DNA from 3 places in the Gemmobacter sp. 24YEA27 genome. Region 2 is predicted to be linked to each of the others. Evidence: riboswitches for the same ligand, from Rfam matches in the RefSeq annotation. Region 2 holds a riboswitch; each other region holds the start of a gene.
The links. A riboswitch is a leader RNA that binds a small molecule or an ion and turns the genes downstream of it on or off. The one in region 2 is predicted to bind cobalamin.
Positions count from the first base shown of each region.

Region 1: it holds a riboswitch for cobalamin, as region 2 does, so the genes downstream of both, QNO18_RS23540 (DUF1852 domain-containing protein) here and QNO18_RS17280 (aromatic ring-hydroxylating dioxygenase subunit alpha) in region 2, are expected to answer to the same signal.
Region 3: it holds a riboswitch for cobalamin, as region 2 does, so the genes downstream of both, QNO18_RS02845 (CbtB domain-containing protein) here and QNO18_RS17280 (aromatic ring-hydroxylating dioxygenase subunit alpha) in region 2, are expected to answer to the same signal.

Region 1 is NZ_JASJPW010000006.1:99,548-107,137, reverse strand. It holds gene QNO18_RS23570 (Eco57I restriction-modification methylase domain-containing protein) at 1-592, shown strand, start outside; gene QNO18_RS23565 (PaeR7I family type II restriction endonuclease) at 589-1,332, shown strand; gene QNO18_RS23560 (hypothetical protein) at 1,335-2,012, shown strand; gene QNO18_RS23555 (hypothetical protein) at 2,037-2,243, shown strand; gene istA (IS21 family transposase) at 2,691-4,334, shown strand; partial or broken gene QNO18_RS23545 (IS5 family transposase) at 4,465-5,023, shown strand; cobalamin riboswitch at 5,145-5,345, shown strand; gene QNO18_RS23540 (DUF1852 domain-containing protein) at 5,502-6,485, shown strand; gene QNO18_RS23535 (methionine synthase) at 6,508-7,536, shown strand; gene QNO18_RS23530 (short-chain fatty acyl-CoA regulator family protein) at 7,580-7,590, opposite strand, start outside.
Region 2 is NZ_JASJPW010000001.1:3,480,222-3,487,811, reverse strand. It holds partial or broken gene QNO18_RS17290 (DUF4159 domain-containing protein) at 1-2,708, shown strand, start outside; gene QNO18_RS17285 (hypothetical protein) at 2,717-4,831, shown strand; gene QNO18_RS17280 (aromatic ring-hydroxylating dioxygenase subunit alpha) at 5,204-6,442, opposite strand; cobalamin riboswitch at 6,546-6,758, opposite strand; gene QNO18_RS17275 (hypothetical protein) at 7,508-7,590, opposite strand, start outside.
Region 3 is NZ_JASJPW010000001.1:561,225-568,814, reverse strand. It holds partial or broken gene cbiE (precorrin-6y C5,15-methyltransferase (decarboxylating) subunit CbiE) at 1-787, shown strand, start outside; gene QNO18_RS02865 (cobalamin biosynthesis protein) at 784-1,179, shown strand; gene cobM (precorrin-4 C(11)-methyltransferase) at 1,176-1,964, shown strand; gene QNO18_RS02855 (cobyrinate a,c-diamide synthase) at 1,961-3,256, shown strand; gene cobA (uroporphyrinogen-III C-methyltransferase) at 3,253-3,972, shown strand; cobalamin riboswitch at 4,006-4,193, shown strand; gene QNO18_RS02845 (CbtB domain-containing protein) at 4,226-4,396, shown strand; gene QNO18_RS02840 (CbtA family protein) at 4,398-5,183, shown strand; partial or broken gene cobF (precorrin-6A synthase (deacetylating)) at 5,201-5,976, opposite strand; gene QNO18_RS02830 (lytic transglycosylase domain-containing protein) at 6,091-7,590, opposite strand, start outside.

The DNA of each region.
Region 1 (7,590 bases), on a different contig from region 2:
TATCAATGCGGGGAGCGTGGCGTGGCGCGGATACGGTGTCATCAATCCCTTCGCCGAGGACGGTCGGCTGGTCGACCTCGATCGCTATCCCCGCCTTCACGCCTATCTTGATGCGCGAAAGGACGAGATCGCCGGGCGCCATGTCGCCCAAAAGGCTCCAGCCAACTGGTATCGCACCATCGACCGCATCTATCCCGAGTTGGTCGCCCGACCCAAGCTGCTCATCCCCGATATCAAGGGCAGCGCCCACATCGTGTACGAGGAAGGTCGGCTCTATCCGCACCACAATCTCTACTTCATCATCGCCGACGAATGGGATCTGCACGCGCTGCAGGCGGTTCTGACTTCGGGTGTCGCCCGGCTGTTCGTCGCTGCCTATTCCACCAGGATGCGCGGCGGCTTCCTGCGATTCCAAGCGCAATATCTGCGGCGTATCCGCGTGCCACGCTGGAGCGATGTTTCGCCCGCAATGCGCGAAACCCTGATCCGCGCCGGCAGAGCTGGCGACAGGAGGATCTGCGACGATGCCGTTGCCAGTCTGTATGATCTCACCGAGGCTGAGCGTGCCGTTCTGGCGGGGGAGGGCGCATGAGCGACATGGCAGACTACGAAGAGAAGGCGCGTAATGCGATCAAGGCCTTCTGGGGCGTCAAAGATGCCGCCACCAAGGCGCAGATCGAGCGCGGCGTTCAGGATGTCGGCTCGCGCGGCGCAGTCACCGCCGGCAAACATCTTGATGCTTTCGTGCCGCTGTTCAAGGACGTGGCCAACGGCCACGGCCTCAAAGGTTTGGAATTCCACTTAGGTCGGCAGGTGCCTGTTCTGCCGGGATATTTCCGGCCGACCAAGGAATGGGATCTGATCATCACCCACCGCAAATTGCTGGTCGCGGTGTTCGAGTTGAAGAGCATCGGCAGTTCGTTCGGTAACAACATGAACAACCGCTCCGAGGAAGCGATCGGCGCGGCGCATGATTTCTGGACGGCGTTCCGCGAAGGCGCTTTTGGCAAGGACGTCCCGCCACCTTTCCTCGGCTGGCTGATGATTATGCGCGATTGCACCGGCTCCACGTCACCGGTTCGCGTCAAGGAGCAGCATTTTCCGGTTTTCCCCGAGTTCCAGGGCGCGTCATACGCGCAGCGCTGCGATATTCTCTGCCGCCGCCTCGTTCAGGAAAAGCTCTACACGGCGACCGCGCTGATGCTCACCCCGGATGAGGCTGGAAAAGAGACGGGCGAATTCCGGCAACTGAGCGATACCGGATCGTTCAGACGGTTCATCGCTACTTTCGCCGGCCACATGACGGGACTTGCGGCTGGCGCCAGGAGTTAATCATGGCGCTCAGCATGAAGGAGGCAAGCGCCGTCAGTGAAATCGCCGAGCTGATGTATGGGTTTCTGCCCGGCAGTGGGAACCCTAAAACGGCTTTTCCCCTCGCGGCTACCGAGGCCGGTGTCGGTGACTTCTGGCAGCCCGGCAGCAAGCTCCCCTCGCTCACACATCTTCTTGCCGCCACCCTCGAGCATCGGCGTAACCGTTTCTGTCCGCTTGTTCTCGCCGTCATCCGCCAGTCAATGACGTGGCGCAGGGGACGCAGTGAGCCACTCGCTCGTGAGGAAGTCGAACAGCTCAATGATCTGCTTCGCCGGGTATCGTTTCGTATTCCGGAACTGACTGACAATGATTTTCTCGCGAGCTTGCCACTCCGCGATCCACAACCGCCAGCGCCCGCTACTCCGGTCGGTCCCGACCCGGCGCTTCTCACCGGGTTGTCGCAGAGGCTCATAGAGGTCAGTCAACTCGATCCTCAGCCGCGTGGGTACGCTTTCGAGAAGTTCCTGCAAGACCTCTTTGGTGCCTATGATCTTTCTCCCCGGGCATCTTTCCGTCTGACCGGCGAACAAATTGATGGCAGCTTTGCCCATGAAGGGGAAACCTATCTCTTGGAAGCAAAATGGCAGAACGGAGGATGTAGCATCGCCGACCTTCACACCTTCGCTGGCAAGGTTTAGACTAAGGCCAGGTGGGCCAGAGGGATGCTCATCAGCAATACTGGCTTTACTCAAGACGGCCTCGCTGCCTTTGGCAAAGCACCTACGTCTATCATTTGCATGGATGGGCTCGATCTTTTCGATACTCTCACCCGGCAACTCTCCTTGACGGAAGTGATCAGCCGGAAAGCTCGCCGCGCTGTCGAAACCGGTGGACCGTTTGTGCGCGTGCGTGATCTTTTCCCAGGATGACCTTGGCGACGCGAGAAATATTTGTTTGTGTGATACGCCCCCGGTTTCTATACGATTGAATTGGTTATCAGACTGCGACTTGAATCGAGTGTCGGTCTCGTAGGTTGCGCGTCCCCGCAACCAGTTCTGTCATAAATCAATCGAAATCCAAGTGTGATCAGACGCTTAGGCCGCCACAAGGGGGCCTTTTCTGTTTTGGGATAGGTGGAATATCGGTCGTTCCGGGCCGAAGCCGCTCACATTGCGCTACGCGGGAGCGCGTGCGCCCGTAAGTATGAGCTTCTCGCACGCGTGATAGGCTGCACCGGCCCTGAGCAGTCGGTCGGCCTCGTTCAGTGTGTTTCGGCGTGCAAAATTGACCCCCTAATGCGGGGTATCGGCGTCCAATTTTGCCCCCCCCTTAGGTTCTGTCAGACCGTTCGTTGCGAGGCAGCGAACGGAGGGGGGATGAAGCGGGTGGATACGATCGCGCGAGAGCGGCGGGCCTTCTACGTTCAGGGCTGGTCGATGAAGAAGATCGTGCGAGAACTGCACGTGTCACGGAACACAGTGCGCAAGATCCTGCGGACGGATGAGACGGACTTCAGTTACGAGCGTGAGCGTCAGCCGATGCCGCGGATTGGTCCCTGGCAGGGGCAGCTCGAACAGTTTCTGTCGTCCAATGCGAACAAGCCCGCGCGGGAACGGCTGACGTTGATCCGCATCTTCGAGGAACTGCGTGGGTTCGGATACCAGGGTGGCTATGATGCCGTGCGCCGGTTCGCCAGGAACTGGTCGCAGAACCGGGGGGCGGTGACGGCAGAAGCCTATGTGCCGCTCTACTATGCACCGGGCGAGGCTTACCAGTTCGACTGGAGCCATGAGATCGTGGTGATCTCTGGCGTCACGGTGACGATCAAGGTGGCGCATGTCCGACTTTGCCACAGCCGGATGATGTTCGCCCGCGCCTACATGCGCGAGAGCCAAGAGATGGTGTTCGACGCGCATGACCGCGGGTTCGGCTTCTTCAGGGGCACCTGCGCCCGTGGCATCTATGACAACATGAAGACGGCTGTCGAAGCTGTCTTCACCGGCAAGGAGCGTCAATACAACCGCCGCTTCCTGCAGATGTGCAGCCACTACCTTGTCCAACCCGTCGCCTGCACCCCGGCTTCAGGCTGGGAGAAGGGTCAGGTCGAGAACCAGGTCGGGCTGGTGCGGGAGCGGTTCTTTACACCGCGGCTGCGGGTGAAGAGCCTCGACGAGCTGAACGCCTGGCTGCTGGACAAGTGCGTGGCCTATGCCAAGGCGCATCGCCATGTGGAAGATGCCGACAAGACGATCTGGGAGATGTTCGAGGCTGAGCGCCCCCACCTCGTTCCTTACGTTGGCCGCTTCGACGGCTTCCACAGCGTGCCTGCTTCCGTCTCGAAGACCTGCACGGTGCGGTTCGACAACAACAAATACTCGGTCCTGGCTACGGCCGTCGGACGTCCCGTCGAGGTGCATGCCTATGCCGAGCGGATTGTCATTCGGCAGGATGGCGTGGTGGTCGGAGAACATGCCCGCGCCTTTGGGTGGGGCCAGACGGTTTATGATCCATGGCACTATGTGCCTGTTCTGGCACGCAAACCTGGCGCATTGCGTAATGGGGCTCCTTTCAAGGACTGGGTGCTTCCACCCGCCATGGCCGCGATCCGGCGCAAGCTGAAGGGCAGCGATGATGGCGACCGGCAGATGGTCCAGATCCTGAGCTGCGTGCCCGATGACGGGCTGCAAGCCGTCGAAGCCGTGGATCAGGGTGTCCATTCCGCGCCTGTCGTCATCAACATTCTCGCCCGACGACGCGACCCGACCCCGCCGCCACTTCTACTGACTCACACCGCGCTGCGCCTGCCCTTCGCGCAATCAGGCGGGCAGCTGCTCTTTCACCTGATCAGCCGCCTTTATGAACGCACATCGATCATCGTCACCACCAACCTTGCCTTCGGTGAATGGCCAACTGTCTTCGGTGACGCCAAAATGACCACGGCACTCCTGGACCGTCTGACCCATCACTGCGAGATCATTGAGACCGGCAACGAGTCATGGCGCTTCAAAAACCGCACTTGACCCCGATCAGGGCCTGACCCGCCTCCACTCTGTGATCAGTTCCGTCGACTCAGGCCCTGATCTCGACGCAGCATAGGGGGGGCAAAATTGGACGCCGATAGGGGGTCAGTTTTGCGCGCCGATTGACACGCCAGACAAGCTCCAGATGGTCGACAGCACTGTGATCCGCGCTCATCATCATGCGGCGGGCGCAAAAGGGGGACTGCTGACAAGAGGCTCCTGGCCGTTCGAGAGCGTCCGGTGGGAAAACGATCCACTGGATCGTTTTCTGGACCACCTTCCACTTCTCGACCAAGATCCATCTCCGCGTCAACGGCGCAGGCCTCCCGATGAGGACCGAGATCACGCCGGGGCAGGATTCCGACTACACCGGCTATGATCTGGTGATGGCTGACAATCTGCCCCAACCGACAGTTCTGGTCGCCGACAGGGGCTATGACTCTGATAAAATTCGGGAAGACATCGAGAGCCGCAACGCCCTGCCCATGATACCGATGCGAAAGAACCGAAGGGTGCGCAAGGCTGTCGACATGACCATCTATACCCTGCGCAACATGGTCGAGCGCTGCTTCAACAAGCTGAAAAACAGCCGCCGCCTTGCAACCCGCTACGACAAAACCGCAGAAAGCTTCCTGGGCTTCGTCGACGTCGCCTGCATCAGGCTCTGGCTCCGCCATTTGTCAACATGACCTAGGGGTGTTTTAAAAAAAATTTCGTCTGCACCTGATTTCTTACACTGCCGGTTTCGCTCATGAATTTCATGAATATAATCTGCTTCTGAAATCGTTGACATTTCCGGGCCCGCAAAGGATTTTATCGATTGATTCAGGTGCCGGGGGAAGCCCCGGTTAAAAGGGAATCTGGTAAGGCCAATGCCAAATCCGGAGCTGCCCCCGCAACTGTGAGCGGCGAGCCCGTCCGAAATGCCACTGGCGCGCATTCTGCGCCGGGAAGGCCGGACAAGGTTACGACCCGCAAGTCAGGAAACCTGCCTGGATTGATCACCTGTTCCGGCCGCGGTGGGCGTGTCGGGAGCGGCCGTTCCGCAAAGGTGACTGCAAAGGCCCGTGTGACATCAGTCGCCCGGGGCCGGCTTCGCGACATCCGTCGCGGAGTGTCTGTGGTTTTCCGGCCTGTCTTTTCAGGCCGCTCAGAAGGCATGTCACAATGACAGAAGGTTTCACTTTCAGAGTTACGAAGATTGGCTTCGACGAGGATTACATTCCGGCCGATAATACGCGCATCACCACCAATTTTGCCAATCTCGCCAGAGGGGCACACCGCCGGGAGAATTTACGAAACACTCTGGCGATGATCACCAACAGATTCAATTCTCTGGCGGGATGGGACAACCCAAAAGGTGACCGGTATTCCGTTGGGGTCGAGATTATATCCGTCGATATGGCTATGGGGAGTGCAGAAACTGCGGGTGTGTTTCCGATTATTGAGATTCTGAAGACAAACATCCTTGATCACAAAAACCGTAAGATCATTGATGGATCTGCGGGGAATAATTTCTCGTCTTATGTGCGGGATTATGATTTCAGTATAGCGCTCCCGGAATATAACAAAGGGAAAGCCGGCTTTGCCGTGCCGGAGGATTTTGGCGACCTGCATGGAAATCTGTTCAGGAGTTTCGTGAAATCTGAGGTCTATCGCCGAAATTTCAGAAAGACACCGGTGATATGTCTCAGCGTATCAAGCAACAGAACCTATATCAGAACCGATATCACCCATCCTATTCTTGGTGCTGAATACAGGCAGGATGAAGCATCTCTGACTGACAGGTATTTCGCAAAAATGGGTATGACGGTTCGCTGTTTCATGCCGCCGGGCGCCGTTGCCCCCCTGGCATTTTATTTCATGGGGGATCTTCTTGATGATTATACAAATCTGGAAATGATCAGCGCCATCAGTACGATGGAGACATTCCAGAAGATCTATCGTCCGGAAATCTACAACGCCAATGCCGCCGCAGGCAGCTGCTATCGCCCAAGCCTGAAACATCAGGATTATTCTCTGACGCGGATTGTCTATGACCGCGAAGAGCGCAGCCGTCTGGCGCTGGAACAGGCCAAATTCGCGGAAGAGCATTTTATCAGGCCGCATCAGGCCAGGCTTTCGCAATGGTCAGCCAGTTTCGCGCTTTGACAGAATATAAAAGGTCCCCACTATGAATAAACTTCTCCCCACTGCCACTGCCGGCAGCCTTCCCAAACCGTCCTGGCTGGCCGAGCCCGAGAAACTCTGGTCGCCCTGGAAACTTGAGGGGGCAACGCTTGCCGAAGGCAGGCAGGATGCGTTGCGCCTCGCGCTGGACGATCAGCAGCAATCCGGCATCGACATTGTCAGCGACGGGGAACAGACCCGTCAGCATTTCGTCACGACTTTCATCGAACATCTTGAAGGCGTTGACTTTCAGAAACGAGAAACCGTCAGAATCCGGGATCGTTATGATGCCAGCGTGCCGACCGTCACCGGTGCCGTGGCGCGCCGTAGACCGGTCTTTGTCGAGGATGCAAAATTCCTGCGGCGGCAGACGAAACAGCCGATCAAATGGGCGCTGCCCGGCCCGATGACCATGATCGACACGCTCTATGATGCGCATTACAAAAGCCGGGAAAAGCTTGCCTGGGAGTTTGCTGCGATCCTGAATCAGGAGGCGCGTGAACTGGAAGCCGCAGGCGTCGATATCATCCAGTTTGACGAGCCCGCCTTCAATGTGTTTTTCGACGAGGTCAATGACTGGGGGATTGCCACACTGGAACGGGCGGTTGAGGACCTGAAATGCCAGACCGCCGTTCATATCTGCTATGGCTACGGCATCAAGGCCAATACGGACTGGAAAAAGACCCTCGGCACCGAATGGCGTCAATATGAAAAGATCTTCCCGAAGCTGCAGGCGTCAAGCATTGATATGATTTCGCTTGAATGCCATAATTCGCATGTGCCGATGGATCTGATTGAACTGATCCGGGGCAAGAAAGTGATGGTTGGGGCCATTGATGTGGCTTCTGAACGGGTTGAGACGCCGGAGGAAGTGGCGAATACGCTGCGCAAGGCGCTGCAATTTGTAGATGCCGAAAACCTTTGCCCCTGTACCAATTGCGGCATGGCACCGCTGCCGCGCCATATCGCAAGGGCAAAATTGCAGGCTCTGGGTGCCGGTGCCGAGATCATCCGCAAAGAGCTGACGGCATAATCATATCACATCACGATGCCGCCGGAGATATGCCGGCGGCATGTTACTCTTCGC
Region 2 (7,590 bases):
CTTCTGGGCCTACAGGACGAGGATGCCGAGACCGATCGCACGCCCTGGTGGCTGCTTCTTCTCAGGGTGCTTGCGGTGGCGGCGGCGATTATCGGCTTTGCCGGTCCGGTGCTGAACCCTGAGCAAAAACAGGCCGGCACGGCACCACTTCTGGTGGTGCTTGACGGCGGCTGGGCCGAGGCGCGCGACTGGGCGCGCCGGATCGAGCGCGCGGGGCTTGTGCTGGACGAGGCCGGTCGCGACGGTCGCACGGTCGCGGTGATCCGCCTGACCGATGCGCCCCAGGAGGTGACCTTCCGCGCCGCCGAGGACTGGAAGGGCAGGCTTGCGGTGATGGAACCCTCGCCCTGGCTGCCGCAGGATCCCGGCGCCTGGATCGACCATTTCCCGGCCGGATATTTCGACACGCTCTGGCTTTCGGACGGGCTGGACCACGAAGGGCGCGCCATGCTGGCGGGATTGTTCGCCGATAAGGGGCAGCTGACGGTGCTGACCGGCGATGGCCCGGTGCTCGCGCTGCATCCGGCGGGCTTTGCCGAAGGCGCGGTGCTGCTCTCCGCCTCGCGGCTTGAGGCGGGCGGGGCGGCCGATATCGAGGTCACCGGGCGTGGCCCGGATCCTTCGGGGGTGGAGCGCGAACTCGCGCGGGCCAGGATCAGCTTTGCGCCAGGCGATACCCGGGCCGAAGTGAAGCTTGACCTGCCGCCCGAACTCAGGAACCGCGTCACCCGCTTCGAGATCGCGGGCCTGCGGTCTGCCGGGGCGGTGAGCCTGACCGATGACAGTCTCAAGCGGCGCAAGGTGGCGCTGATCACCGCGGGCCCCCAGGCCGAAGGGCTGCAGCTTTTGTCGCCTTTGCATTACCTGCGCCAGGCGCTGGAGCCGGTGGCCGATCTGATCGAGGCGCCGGTGACGACGGCGCTGCCCGCCAATCCCGATGCCGTGATCCTGGCCGATGTTGCGCGGCTGACCGCATCGGAAGAGGCGGTGCTGGTGGAATGGGTCGAAAAGGGCGGGCTGTTGCTGCGCTTTGCCGGGCCGCGCCTCGCGGCCTCGGATGTGAGCCGTTTCGAGGAAGACCCGCTGATGCCGGTGCGGCTGCGCGAAGGGGGCCGTGCGCTTGGTGGCGCGATGAGCTGGGGCGATGCGAAAGAACTGGCGCCGTTCCCCGAGGGCAGCCCCTTTTTCGGCCTCGCACTGCCTGGCGATGTCCAGGTGGCCGAGCAGGTCCTGGCGCAACCCGATCCTGACCTTGCGGAACGCACCATCGCGGCGCTGGATGATGGCACGCCGCTGGTCACGCGCAAATTCATGGGCGACGGCCAGGTTGTTCTGGTTCATGTCACCGCCAATGCGGAATGGTCGACTTTGCCGCTGTCTGGCCTTTTCGTGCAGATGCTTGAGCGGCTGGCGATCTCGACCCGCCCGTCTTTGCCGGGCGCGCGCGAACTCGCCGGCCAGATCTGGGTGCCCGAGGTGATGCTGAACGCCTGGGGCGAGGAACGAGACGCGGGCGAGGTCGCAGGTGTGCCCGGCGAAGACCTGGCGATTGCGATGGTGGCAGGTCCTGGCCCCGCCCATCCGCCCGGTCTTTACGCAGGTGCCGACCGCCGTGTCGCCCTGAACGTCGTCAGCCCCGAAACCAGGCTGGTGGCGGCGGAATGGCCGCCTTCGGCGCGGGTCGAAGGTCTTGCGACCCCGCCCGAACAATCGCTCAAGGGCTGGCTTTTGTCGGCCGGGCTGGTGGTGCTGCTGGCCGATATCCTTGCCTCTCTCTGGCTTGGGGGGCGGCTCGGCGGCCTGCGGCGCGGGGTTGCGGTTCTCGCGGTGGCGCTTTTGGCCGGGCTGGCCGCGCCACAGGCGCAGGCCCAGGGCAGCGGCGAGACGCCGCCGGCGCCCCCGAGGCCGCACAGACCACCGACAGCGCGCCGCCTGATTTGCCGCAACCCGGCGATGACTTCGCGATCCGCTCCACCTCGGGCGTCTCGCTGGCCTATGTGAAAACCGGCGATTCGCAGATCGACGAGACCTCGGAATTCGGCCTTGTCGGGCTTGGCGACCGGCTGTGGGAGCGCACTTCTATCGAGCCGGAATACCCGACCGGGATAGATCTTGAGGCTGATGAACTTGCGTTTTTCCCCTTCCTTTACTGGCCGGTTACAGCAGATGCGCCGACTCCGTCGGACGCGGCCTATGCGAAACTGAACCAGTTTCTGCGCACCGGTGGCATGATCCTTTTCGACACCCGTGACGCCAATATCGCGGCCTTTGGCGGCGGCACACCGGAGGGCCAGGCGCTGCAACGGATCGCCGCCGGTCTGGATGTCCCGGCGCTGGAGCCGGTGCCGGAAGACCATGTTCTGACCCGCACCTTCTATCTGTTGCAAAGCTTTCCCGGTCGCTGGGCCGAGGGCACGATCTGGGTCGAGGCGGCCCCCGCCGATGCCGGTCAGGAAGAGGGCGTGCCGTTTCGCAACCTCAATGACGGGGTGACGCCGGTGGTGATCGGCGGCAATGACTGGGCGGCGGCCTGGGCAACCGATGAAAACGGCGTGCCGCTTTTGCCGGTGGGCCGGGGCGCGGCGGGCGAACAACAGCGCGAGCTGGCCTGGCGGTTCGGCGTCAATCTGATCATGCATGTGCTGACCGGCAATTATAAGTCCGACCAGGTCCATGTGCCTGCGCTTCTTGAAAGGCTCGGCCAATGAACGGCGCGATGACGGCGCATCTTGTCTTCGATCCGCTGGTGCCCTGGCCGCTTTTATGGGCGCTTGGCGGCGTGACGCTTCTGATGCTGGCGCTGGCGCTCTGGCGCGGGCTGCCGGGCTGGTTCTTGCGCGGGCTTGGGCTGGCTGCGCTTCTGGCGGCGCTGGCCGGGCCGGGGCTGCAAAGCGAGGACCGGCAGAACCTTTCGGACATTGTAATCGTCCTGGTGGATGACAGCGCGAGCCAGGGTCTTGGGGCGCGGGCCGATCAGACGCGGCGCGCGCTGACGCGGGTGGAGGCCCAGGTCGCGGCGCTGGACAATACCGAGCTGCGGGTGAAACACATCACCGATGGCGCCGACAATACCGGCACGCTGGCGATGACCGCCATGTCGGAGGCCCTGGCCGAGGAACCCCGTGCCCGGGTGGCGGCGGTGATCCTGATCTCGGACGGGCGGGTGCATGACCTTGAGATGCGCCCCGATCTGCCCGCGCCGTTCCATCTGCTGCTGACAGGTGAAGCGGCCGACTGGGACCGCCGCCTTGTGGTGCAGAATGCGCCGGCCTTCGCGATCATCGGCGAGGAATTCAAGCTGAAGCTAAGGGTCGAGGATCAGGGTCTGGTGCCGCCGGATGTGCCGCAATTCGCCGATCTGACCATCGCGGTCGATGCCGATGCGCCGCAGACCTATTCGGTGCCGGTGGGCGAGGATCTGGAACTGCCGGTCGTGCTGCCGCATGGCGGGCTGAATGTGCTGCAATTCGCCATCGGCCCGACCTCGGGCGAGCTGACCGAGCGCAACAATACCGCCGTGGTGCAGATCAATGGCGTGCGCGACCGGCTGCGCGTGTTGCTTGTTTCGGGCGAGCCTCATGCCGGGGAACGCGTCTGGCGCAACCTGTTGAAATCAGATGCCAGCGTCGATCTCGTGCATTTCACCATTCTGCGCCCGCCGGAGAAACAGGATGGCGTGCCGGTGGATGAGCTGTCGCTGATCGCTTTTCCGACGCGCGAGCTGTTTATCGAAAAGATTGACGAATTCGACCTGATCATCTTTGACCGCTATCGGATGCGCGGCATTCTTCCGATGTCTTACATCGACAATGTCGTCCGCTATATCCGCGAGGGCGGCACGGTTCTGGTGGCCTCGGGGCCGGAATTCGGCGCGGTCGACAGCCTGTACCGCTCGCCTCTGGCCGAGGTGCTGCCGGTGGCGCCGACCGCTCAGGTCATCGAAGGCGGGTTCCGCCCGAAGATCACGGAACTCGGCCAGCGCCATCCGGTCACCGAGGGCCTCGACCGTTTTGCGCCTCAGGGCGAAAACGGCGAGCCGGGCTGGGGCCGCTGGTTCCGGGTTATGGAGGTCGAGAAACTTTCCGGTCAGACCGTGATGGAGGGGCCGGATGGTGCGCCTTTGCTGGTGCTTGACCGGGTGGATGAGGGGCGGATCGCGGTCCTGACCTCGGATCATGCCTGGCTCTGGGGCCGCGGTTATGAGGGCGGCGGGCCGCAGCTGGAGCTTTTGCGGCGGCTGGCACATTGGATGCTGAAAGAGCCGGATCTTGAAGAAGAGGCGCTGACGGCGACCGCCAAAGGCAATGAACTGACCATCACGCGGCGCACGGTGTCCGAGGATCCGCCAGGGCCACTGATTGTCACGGCACAGGACAGTGCGGTGGAGGGAGAGCCCGGGAAGCCGGTGATCCTTGATATGATCCAGGTGGCACCGGGCAAGTATCAGGTGGTCTGGCAGGCGCCCGAGGCCGGGCTTTACCGGCTGGAACAGGGCGATCTGACGCGGGTGATCGGCGTCGGCCCGGCCAGCCCGCGCGAATTCGTCGAAACCATCGCCTCGGGCGATGCGGTGATCGCGCCGAAATCCGCCGGCGGCCCGGCCTATGGGTCGGTGACCCGGCTGGAGCCCGGCCTGCCTGACCTGCGGCAGGTGGCAGAGGGGCGACCGGTGACGGGGCGCGGCTGGATCGGTATCACACCCCGCGAGGCCTGGATGACCACCGAGGTGCGACTGGCGGCTTTGCTGCCGGGCTGGGCCTGGCTTGTGCTGACCGCCGGGCTGGTCATCGCCGCCTGGCTGATCGAGGGCCGCCGGGGCGCGAAGCGCTGAGGAGGGGGCGCCCCTGCGGGGCGCTTTGCCTTCGGCGAGAGTCTGTTTGTCAGGGGAAAGCTGTTGCGCCGTATTGCCGCTTTTCCGGGCGCGGAACAGAGGACGCATTTTTGCCGGCTCTGCCCCCTGGCGCATTTGATATCCCGGGAGTTTACCCCGGACGGGGTTTCCGGCCAGGGGCCGGCTTGGCCCGGACGCTCGCAGGGCGGCCGGCGGGCAAAGCGCGCTTGCGGGGGAGCGGCCGGGGAGACCGCTCTGCTTTCCGCCCGTCCTGCAAGGCGTGGTGGACGGCCGCCCCAGGTGGAATTTCCTGGCAGGGCATACGAGGCCCGGCGGGGGCCGGAACCTCGTTTCTTCCGGTCGTGGCGCTGGTCAGGCCCGGCTGATCTCGTCGAGATACCAGGTGATATAGCGCAACTCGTTATATTCCATCGGTGCGATGGGACCAGGCTCGAAGTAATGCGATTTCACGCCGCGCGCGGTGTGTTCGATGATCTTCTTGTCTTCCTCGGTCGTGACTTTCCAGAGCCAGGTCAGGAGGTTCAGATCGTAATCGACGCCTTCCTCTGCGCCGTCTTTCACCAGCCAGATCAGTTCCATCTCGCAGGTATCATGGGTTTTCGGGATGAAACGGTAGATCATGCCGTGATCGGGATAGCAGACCAGAAATGTGGTGCCACCGAGATGGATTGAGGTCACGCCGCCATCATAATCGGTGAAGCGCCCCATCAAAGGTGCGAGGGGGGAGCCATCTTCGGACCCGGTCGAGGCGCCCTCGTAAAGCGCATAGCGGAAAACATCGACCGCCTCGCCACCCCGGGATGAATTCTGCCAGTGATTGCCCGACAGCACCGAAAGCCCGAGCGCGCAGCTCTTTTCCTCCATGGCGGCATTGAGACCGGCGATCACTTCGGGCGGTTGCTCCAGCGCATGGGTCTGCGAATATTCCGGATGCGCCGGGCCACAGTGATAGCATTCGACATAATTCTCGACCGCCAGCTTCCAGTTCGCGGAGATCGGATAGGTCTCGCGATGCGCGACCTTTGCCGCGCCCCAGCCATATTGGCCGATACTGGCGTGCAGGGATTGCTCCACTTGCGTGAAATCCAGCGGGTCTTTCGCGAAGGAGATGAAGACCAGCCCTTCGACCACCTTCACATGCACTTTTTTCAGCGCATGGGCGGCGCGGTCGAAATCCTTCGGCATCAGCCGGGCCGCGCGCAAAGCGCCGTCCAGCGTATAGGTCCAGGCGTGATAAGGGCAGACGAACATCTTCGCATTGCCCTTGTCTTTTGTGCAGACCTCGGCACCGCGATGGCGGCAGGAATTCAGGAGCCCATGCACCTCGCCCTGCATGTCGCGTGTCAGGATGACCTGTTCATCGCCAAGGCGGAACAGCTCGAAATCGCCGGGCTTCGGGATCACGCTTTCATGGGCCAGACAGTGCCAGTGGCGGCGGAACACCCGCTCCATATCACGGGCAAAGACGTCCGGATCCATGTAGAAATCCCGCACGAGGCCATGGCCCGGGCGGTGTTCCGCGATCAGCCGCGCAATGGCGTCGGGCTTTTGGTCCGGGGTGGAAAAACTATCGTCGTGAAGCGCGCCCAATCTGGCCTCCTGCTGGTTTGTTTGCTGCCCCGGGTGATCGGAGACGCCGGGCTATGGTCCGGGGCGGACCTGCCAAAGCGCTCCTGACTGCCCGCCGCAGCCACGCTGATTTCCGCCTCAGGGCTGGTTTCCGGATGTCTGGCCTGTGCCCTTTCGCGAACAGAAATGGCACCTTCCCGGCCGCTCCTTCAGCCAGTGGGTCCCGCCATGCCGCGAAGCGCCGCACCCGTTGCGGGGGCAGCGCCGGCATCGGTCCGGCTTCCCAATTCTCCTCCAGACCTCCCGATATGGTGGCACCCTGATCTGACGCGATCAGAGCAGGCGCTATGTGAAAAACTGTTCTGTCTGCGGCAAATTATGTCGAAATTGATCTGAGGCCCGGAATGTGATGCGTTTCAGGCCGCGGCCCGCCCTCCGGCGCCCGTCTGAGCGCGAAACTGGGCTAAAATGCCGCTTCCGGTCATGGCTGATCACGACCAGGGTAAAGCGGGCCCTGGCCCTCTGCCCGGCGATCAGGGCCGTGACGAGGCCTCTGGCTTCCTCACCCGGCCCCGAGGCGGAGGAAGCGGCCTCAGCGCCGAGGGTCAGTTGCGCGAGGGTCTCGGGGATGTCAGGCCTCGCCCGCCCGGGCAGCATCAGCGCGATGTTTTGCACCGCCGTCAGACCGGGGATCACCGCCCCCGCCGTTGACGCGTGCAGCGCAGACTCGCTCCAATGGTCGGGCGGAACGGCGGAATGGCGTGGCGGTCCGCGCAGCAGATCGGTTGCCGCTGCGACTGGCACGAAACCGCAGGCCGGATCTCTGTCGGGGCAAACAGATCTTCCATCTCGCGAAAGCGTCAGGTCCGGTTGCACCCCGCCCGCCGACGTCGCGCGCGGTCATGCCAAAGTGTTTGTGAAAAGCGGTGCTGAGATGGCCGGGGCCGGAAACGCCTCAATCATAGGCGGCTTCGGGCAGCGAGCGGCGGTTGCTCCGGATCAGATCGGCGGCGCGTTCCAGCCGCAGATCGCGCAGGCATTCAAACAGTGTCATGCCGGCTTCGCGCCGGCAGCTGCGCTTGAGCGTCACATGGCTGTTGCCGAGGCATTGGGCGAAAATGATCCAGGCAAAGTGTCCCCGCGTGGCGGTCTTGCAGCAGGGCTTCGGG
Region 3 (7,590 bases), 2.9 Mb from region 2:
CCTCGCGCCTGGCGCGCGGCTGATCGTGACGCTTCGCGATGGCAAGGCCCCGGCGGCGTTGGTGGCTTATCTTGTGGAAGCCGGGTTTTCTGCAAGCCTGGTGACTTTTTTTACCCATGTCGGCGGCCCGGAAGAGCGTGTGATCGCCACCACCGCCGGTGAGTTCGACGAGGCGGTGACAGAGGATCTTGTCGTCGCCGCAGTGGAGATCCGGGGCGCGGGCCGGGCGGCGACGCTTGCCACCGGGCGCGCGGATGACCTTTTTGAGCATGATGGGCAGATCACCAAACGCCCGATCCGGGCGCTGGCTTTGTCGGCGCTCGCGCCGCGCGCGGGCGAGATGCTCTGGGATATCGGCACCGGGTCAGGGTCAGTCGCGATCGAATGGCTGCTGTCGCATCCCGCCATGCGGGCGATTGGTGTCGAGGCGGATGCCACCCGCGCTGGCCGCGCGCGCGGCAATGCCGCCCGGCTTGGTGTCGACCAGCTTGAGATCCGCGAGGGGCGGGCGCTGGATGTGCTGCCCGCATTGCCGCGCCCGGATGCGGTGTTCATCGGCGGTGGTGCCGATGACAACCTCCTGAACGCGCTCTGGGCCTGCCTGCCGCAGGGTGTGCGGGTTGTGGCGCATGGCGTGACGCTTGAGACCGAGACGTTGCTCGCGGCCTGGCATGGCGCCAAAGGCGGCCAGCTTTTGCGCATTGAGCTGGCCGAGGCGGCGCCATTGGGGCGCAAGCGGGGGTGGAAATCCAGTTTTCCGGTGGTGCAATGGAGTGTGACGCGATGATTCCGCCCCATATCAATCCATCGCGCATCGCCGGTATCGGCTTTCGCGAAACCGCCCAGGTTGAATCGATCCTTGATGCGCTGGCGCGCGCCGGCGCCGCTGACCTGCGCCATATCGCGCTGCCGGCAGTCAAGGCGCGCCATCATGCCGCGCAGCAGCTGGCGCGGCTGGGCTATCACCTGCATCCGGTCACCGCTGCCGCGCTGACGGCACCGGCAACCCTGACCGACAGCGCCGCCTCGCGCGCGGCGCATGGAACGGGGTCGGTGTCAGAGGCCTGCGCGCTGGCCGCCCTTGGCCCCGGCGCCCGCCTCTCTGCGCCGCGTGTGATTTCCGCCGATGGCAAGGCCACTGCCGCCATCGCCATCGTCCAGACAGGAGCCGCCCCATGACCGTTCATTTCATCGGCGCCGGCCCCGGCGCGCCCGACCTGCTGACGCTGCGCGGGCGTGACCTGATCGCGGCCTCGCCTGTCTGTCTTTATGCCGGGTCGCTGATCCCCGAGGCCGTGCTGTCGCATTGCCCGCCAGGCGCGAAGATCGTCAACACCGCGCCGCTGGATCTGGACGCGATCATCGCCGAGATCCGTGCCGCGCATGAGGCAGGCCTTGATGTCGCAAGGCTGCATTCCGGCGATCTTTCAGTCTGGTCGGCCATGGGCGAACAGATCCGCCGGTTGAAGGCCGAGGGCATCCCCTATGATGTGACGCCGGGTGTGCCCTCTTTCGCCGCAGCCGCCGCGACCTTGGGGATGGAACTGACGCTGCCGGGCCTTGCACAGAGCCTTGTCCTGACCCGCACCCCTGGCCGCGCCTCGGCGATGCCGGAACGCGAAAAGCTGGAGGCATTTGCGGCCACGGGGGCGACTTTGGCCATCCATCTCTCGATCCACCGGCTGCACGAGACGGCCGCCGAACTCACCCCGCATTACGGGGCCGATTGCCCGGTGGCGGTGGTCTGGCGCGCCTCCTGGCCGGATGAGCGGGTGGTGCGCGGCACACTTGCGACCATCGCCGGGCTGATCGGCGACACGATGGAGCGCACCGCACTGATCCTGGTCGGCCCGTCCCTGGGGCAGCACTCGGAGGGGCAGGAGGGATTCATCGAATCGAGCCTTTATTCCACCGATTATGACCGCCGTTTCCGTGCGGGCCGGGCCGATGCGGTGAAGCTGTGACCAAAGGGCTGATCATATCCGCCCCGCGCTCCGGCGCGGGCAAGACCACTGTGATGCTCGGGCTGTTGCGCGCATTGCGCGATGACGGCGTGGCGGTGCAGCCCTATAAATGCGGCCCCGATTACATCGACCCGGCCTTTCACCTCGCGGCTTCGGGGCGGTCGAGTTTCAATCTCGACAGCTGGGCAATGGCGCCCGGGCTGATCGGGGCGCAGCTGGCGCGGGGCGGCGAGATGGCGCTGGCCGAGGGCTCGATGGGGCTGTTTGACGGCGTGGCATTCCCGGGCGAGACCGGAACCGGCGCCAGCGCCGATATTGCGGCGCTGACCGGCTGGCCGGTCGTGGTGGTGCTGGATGTCTCGGGGGCGGCGCAGACCGTGGCGGCTATGGCTGCCGGGATGGCGGCCTATCGCAAGGATGTGAAAATCGCGGGCGTGATCCTGAACCGCCTCGCCTCGCCCCGCCATGAGAGGCTCTGCCGGCTGGGGATGGAGGCGGTCGGGCTGCCGGTTTTCGGAGCCTTGCCCCGGCGCGGCGACCTGACCCTGCCAGAGCGGCATCTGGGTCTGGTTCAGGCTGTCGAACATCCGGATCTTGAACGCGCCATCAGTGACTATGCCGGTTTTTTGCGCGACCATACCGATCTTGCTTCCCTGCGCGCGGCGGCGGCGGGTGGCGTGAGCACCCCGGCGGGAGAGCTGCCGAAACCGCCCGGTCAGCGCATTGCGCTGGCGCGGGACGAGGCGTTTTCCTTCACCTATCCGCATCTGCTGAATGCCTGGCACGCGCAGGGCGCCGAGATCCTGCCCTTTTCGCCTCTGGCCGATGAACCACCACCCGAGGCCGATCTCTGCTGGCTGCCCGGCGGCTACCCCGAGCTTCATGCAGGCCGGATCGCGGCGGCATCAGGTTTTCTTGCGGGCCTCAGAAATTTCGCGGCGGTAAAGCCGGTTCATGGCGAATGCGGCGGCTATATGGTGCTGGGCGAGGCGCTGGTCGATGCATCCGGCACCCGGCATCAGATGGCCGGGCTCCTCGGTCTTGTGACCTCGTATGAAAAGCGCAGGATGCATCTGGGCTACCGGCTGGCCGCGCTTTCCGCGCCGATCCCGGGCCATGTGGCGGGTGCGAGGCTGCGCGGGCATGAGTTCCATTATTCGACCATTCTCGCCCAGCCCGATGCGCCCCTTGCCCGCGTGACTGATGCCGAAAGCGCGCCGGTCCCCGAAACCGGATCGCGCAAAGGCCTTGTCACCGGCACCTTCTTCCACCTGATCGGAGCCGCCACATGAGCGAGATCGTCAGCTTTGTCTCCTCTGGCCCGGGCGATCCCGATCTGCTGACCCTGCGCGCGGTCAAACGGCTGCAAGCGGCGGATGTGGTGCTTTATGACGACCTCTCTGCCGGGCCGATCCTTGATCTGGCGGCGCCGGAGGCGGATCTGATTTCGGTCGGCAAACGGGCGGGGCGCGCCTCGCCGCGCCAGGATCATGTCAGCCGGCTCCTGGTCGATCATGCGCGTTCGGGCCTGAAAGTGGTGCGGCTGAAATCCGGCGATTCCGGCATGTTCGGCAGGCTTGAAGAGGAAATCACCGCGCTTAATGAGGCCGGGATCGGCTATGAGATCGTGCCCGGCGTCACCGCGCCCTCGGCTGCGGCGGCGGCGGCGGGGATCCCGCTCACGCGGCGGCTCAATGCGCGAAGGGTGCAGTTCGTGACCGGCCATGATGTGACCGGCGCGCTGCCCGAAAGCCTCAACTGGGCGGCTCTGGCCGATACCCAGGCGGTGACCTCGGTCTTTATGGCGCGGGCGACATTCCCGCAGCTGGCGGCAAAGCTGATCGCCGCCGGATTGGCGCCCGACACGCCCGCTTTGATGGCGCAGGGCGTCTCGACCCCGGCGCAATCCTTCCGCCGTGATACGGTTGCGGGCCTGGCCGCGTATCTTGAGGGCGCCGCCCCCGACCCGGCGCCGACCCTTATCCTCTACGGCGCGCTGGCGCCCTGACCAGAGCGGCTTGACCGGGCGTCACGCGCCTGTCACTCTCGATATCGTGAAGGTGCCGGGCGACCGGCATGGGAACAGGGCGGGGGAGACCCCGACCCGACCGCCCCCGCGACTGTGCGCAGCGAGCCGACCCCGTTAACCACTGTGGAGCAATCCATGGGAAGGAGGGCAGAGGCTGTGACCTGCAAGTCAGGAGACCGACCTTCGCATTTGATGGAACCGCCGTCGGGGATGACGGCAAGGAGTGATTCATATGTCCACCATTGCCCGCTCAGGCGCGAAGGCTGATGTCAAACTGGCGAATATCCTCGTCGTGGCGCTTTTGGGTGCTGCGCTGATCTTCGTCGCTGGCCTCGCCCAGTCGGAAACCCTGCATGACGCCGCCCATGATGTGCGTCACGCGGTCGGATTCCCCTGCCACTGATATGTTGCAAAGACTGCTGACCAGCGCGTTGATCGCTGGCGCTGCAGCGGGGCTGATTGCCGCCCTGTTGCAGCTTGTTTTCGTGCAGCCCGTGCTGCTTCATGCCGAGCTTTATGAGGGCGGCGAGCGCACCCATTTCGCGGCGGCCTCCGACCATCATCACGGTGAAGAACCAGCGCCGGAATCCACTGGGGCGCAGACAGAGCCTGCCGCCGAACCGGGCCATGCCCATGGCGCGGATGAAGCGCATGACCATGGCGAGGCGGCAGAGATCCCGGGTATCGGCTTTGACGCAGGCCGCGACGGGCTGTCGATCCTGTTCTCGATTATGGTCTATGCCGGCTATGGGCTGCTGCTTGTCGCGGCGATGGCCCTGTCCGAGAATAATGGCAACCGGGTCACCGCGCGCCAGGGTCTTCTCTGGGGGATCGCGGGCTTTGTCGCGGTGCAGATGGCGCCGGCTTTCGGCCTCTCGCCCGAGCTTCCGGGCATGGCCGCGGCCGATGTCAACGCCCGCGCGATCTGGTGGGTGGCGACAGTGATTGCGACCGGCATCGGTCTCTGGCTGATCGCATTCGGCAAAAACTGGGCGGTCTGGGCGGCGGCGATCCTGCTGATCCTCGCGCCCCATATCGTCGGCGCGCCGCATCCGCATGAGTTCACCGGCCCGACGCCGCCTGAACTGGCCGCGCAATTCGCCGGCCGCGCCATCGGGGTCGGTCTTGCGGTCTGGACGCTGCTCGGCCTTTTCGCAGCCTGGCTCTGGAGCCGTGGCCGCGAGGCATAAACCAGCTTCCCGGCGGCTTATGCCGCCGGGGATGTCCGGTCCAGAATATAGATATCCATGAGCCAGCCGTGCTCGGCCCGTGCCGCTTCGCGCCGGGCGAGGATACGCGGCCCCGCCTCGGCCAGCGGTCCGGCTTCGGTGATCTCATTCGCCATGCCGACAAAGGCGCCCCACCAGATCGAGATGCCTTCGGGCGCCAGATTCTGAAAGGCACAGCTGCCATCCAGCATCACCACTAGCCGCTCGACGCCCTCGGGCCAGCCCTCTTCGCGCAGCCGCCGCCCTGTGGTCACCAGAAACGGCGCGCCAAGCCCGTTCAGCGGAATGCGATGCGCAGCGGCCAGCACCTGCGGTGACATGATCCCCGGCACCACCGAGATCGAGACGTCGCGCAGCTTGCCCAGCCGCGCGGCAATCCGCAAGGTGCTGTCGTAAAGCGCCGGATCGCCCCAGACCATCAGCGCCACCCGCTGCACCCCGGGATGCGCGTCAATCGCCGCCGCCCAGGCCCCGGCAATCGCATCATGCCAGTCATTCACCGCGCGAGGTAAGAGGGGTTGGCCGGATCCCGCACCGGCATGGCAAAGCCCGCCACGATCACCCCGGGCCGCGTCACGAGATCCGCGCAGATCTGGCGGCGCAGATCGGCAAGATCGGCTTTGTCTTCGCCTTTCTCTGGGATCAGGATCAGATCGGCCGCATTCAGCGCCTTCACCGCCTGCAAGGTGAGATGGTCCGGATTGCCGGTGCCAATACCGACCAGACTAAGTTCCAAAGCACCACCCCCCTGCATCCATTCCCGCGCCAGAAACCAGCTTCGGCCGGGAATGAAAAGCCTGCCTGCCAGTTTCCGCCTGACCTGAATACCCGCGCCGGAGGCAGGTGCCGCCCGCCGGAGCCACCGGCCTCAGCCCTTCAGCTCTGCCGTCACCCGGACCGGCCCCACCGTCCCGCGCAGTTTCGCGCGGTAGATCACCACGCCTTCGACCACCCGCATCACATAGGTCCGGGTCTCGCCGATCGGGATCATCTCGACCCAGTCGACCACATCCACCTCCGGCAGGCGCGGGTCGCCAAGCTCGCCGATCCAGCGGCGCGGCCGCCCGGGCCCGGCATTATAGCCCGAGGCGATCAGCGCAATCGAGGGCCCGAATTCCTCGACCATCTTCGCCAGATAGGCCGAACCGACCTGGGTGTTGAACCCCGGGTCATAAAGCCGCGACAGCGAATATTCCAGGCCCAGCCCCTTGGCCATCCGCGCGGCGGTCTCGGGCAGAACCTGCATCAGCCCGCGCGCATCCGCGCCCGAACGCGCCATCGGCTCGAATTCGCTTTCACGCCGCGCAATGGCAAGCGCCAGCGCGCGGCTGACATGCAACCCGTCCGGCACGAGGTCCGGCACCGGGTAATAGGTGCGGGGCAGGATCGCGCCCCGCTCTGCCGCCTGTTTCGCCAGCACCAGCGCGATATGCGGCTGACCCATCTCCAGCGCCATCTCGGCGAGCTGGGCGATGCCCCTTGCGTCCTGCCCCTCGGCGAGATGCAGGAGAAACCGCTTTCCCTCGACCCGGTTTCCGGCCGAGAGCATAAGCCGCCCCATCGCCAGAACCGAAGACCCGGCGAAAGACGATTGCCGCCAGCCCGAGGCCGGCGCATCGTTCAAAAGCTGAGGATCCAGCGACAGCCCGAGTTTTTCTGCCGATAAAAGCCCGTAATAGGCGGTCTGATGTTGCGCCGCGCGCTGGAAATGCGCCTTTGCGCTCTCGGCCCGGCCGGCGGCCTCATCGGCGCGGCCCTGCCAGTAATCGGCACGCGAGACCGAGATCGCGGTGGAAACCCCGGCCCGCAGATGCGCGAAATGTTTCAGCGCGGTTTCGGGGTCGTTCAGCTTCCTCAGCGCGATAAAGCCCGCCAGAAATTCCAGATCGGCGTAAGCGCCGCCCGCTGTCATCCCGTGCCGCGCCGCCACCCGGTAAGCATCCTGCGCACGCCCCTGGCGCATCAGCCAGCGCGCCAGCAGCGCGCGCCGCGGCGCCCATTCCTCGGGGCGGCCAAGGTTTTCCGGCGCGACCGACAGGATCAGCTCTGCCGATTCCGCATAGAGATCCCGCTTCATCCGCCACAAGAACCGCTCATAGCTGAGGCCCGGATCGGATTTCAGTGCCTCGGGGACCGCCGCGACCAGCCCGTCGACCCCGGGCTGACCGGCGCGCAAGGCAAGCCGCGCCTCGGCGAGTTTGCGCTTTGCCTCCGGCACCCGGGGCAGCATCCGGAGCGCCTCGGCACGCCGCCCCTCCCAGAGCAGGTTTTCCAGCCGCAGATCATTCACCATCGCCACCGCATCGGGCATCAGGACCTGCAGCTCGGCCTCCTGATCGGCGGTGAGCGAAAGCTCTGCCCAGGCCCG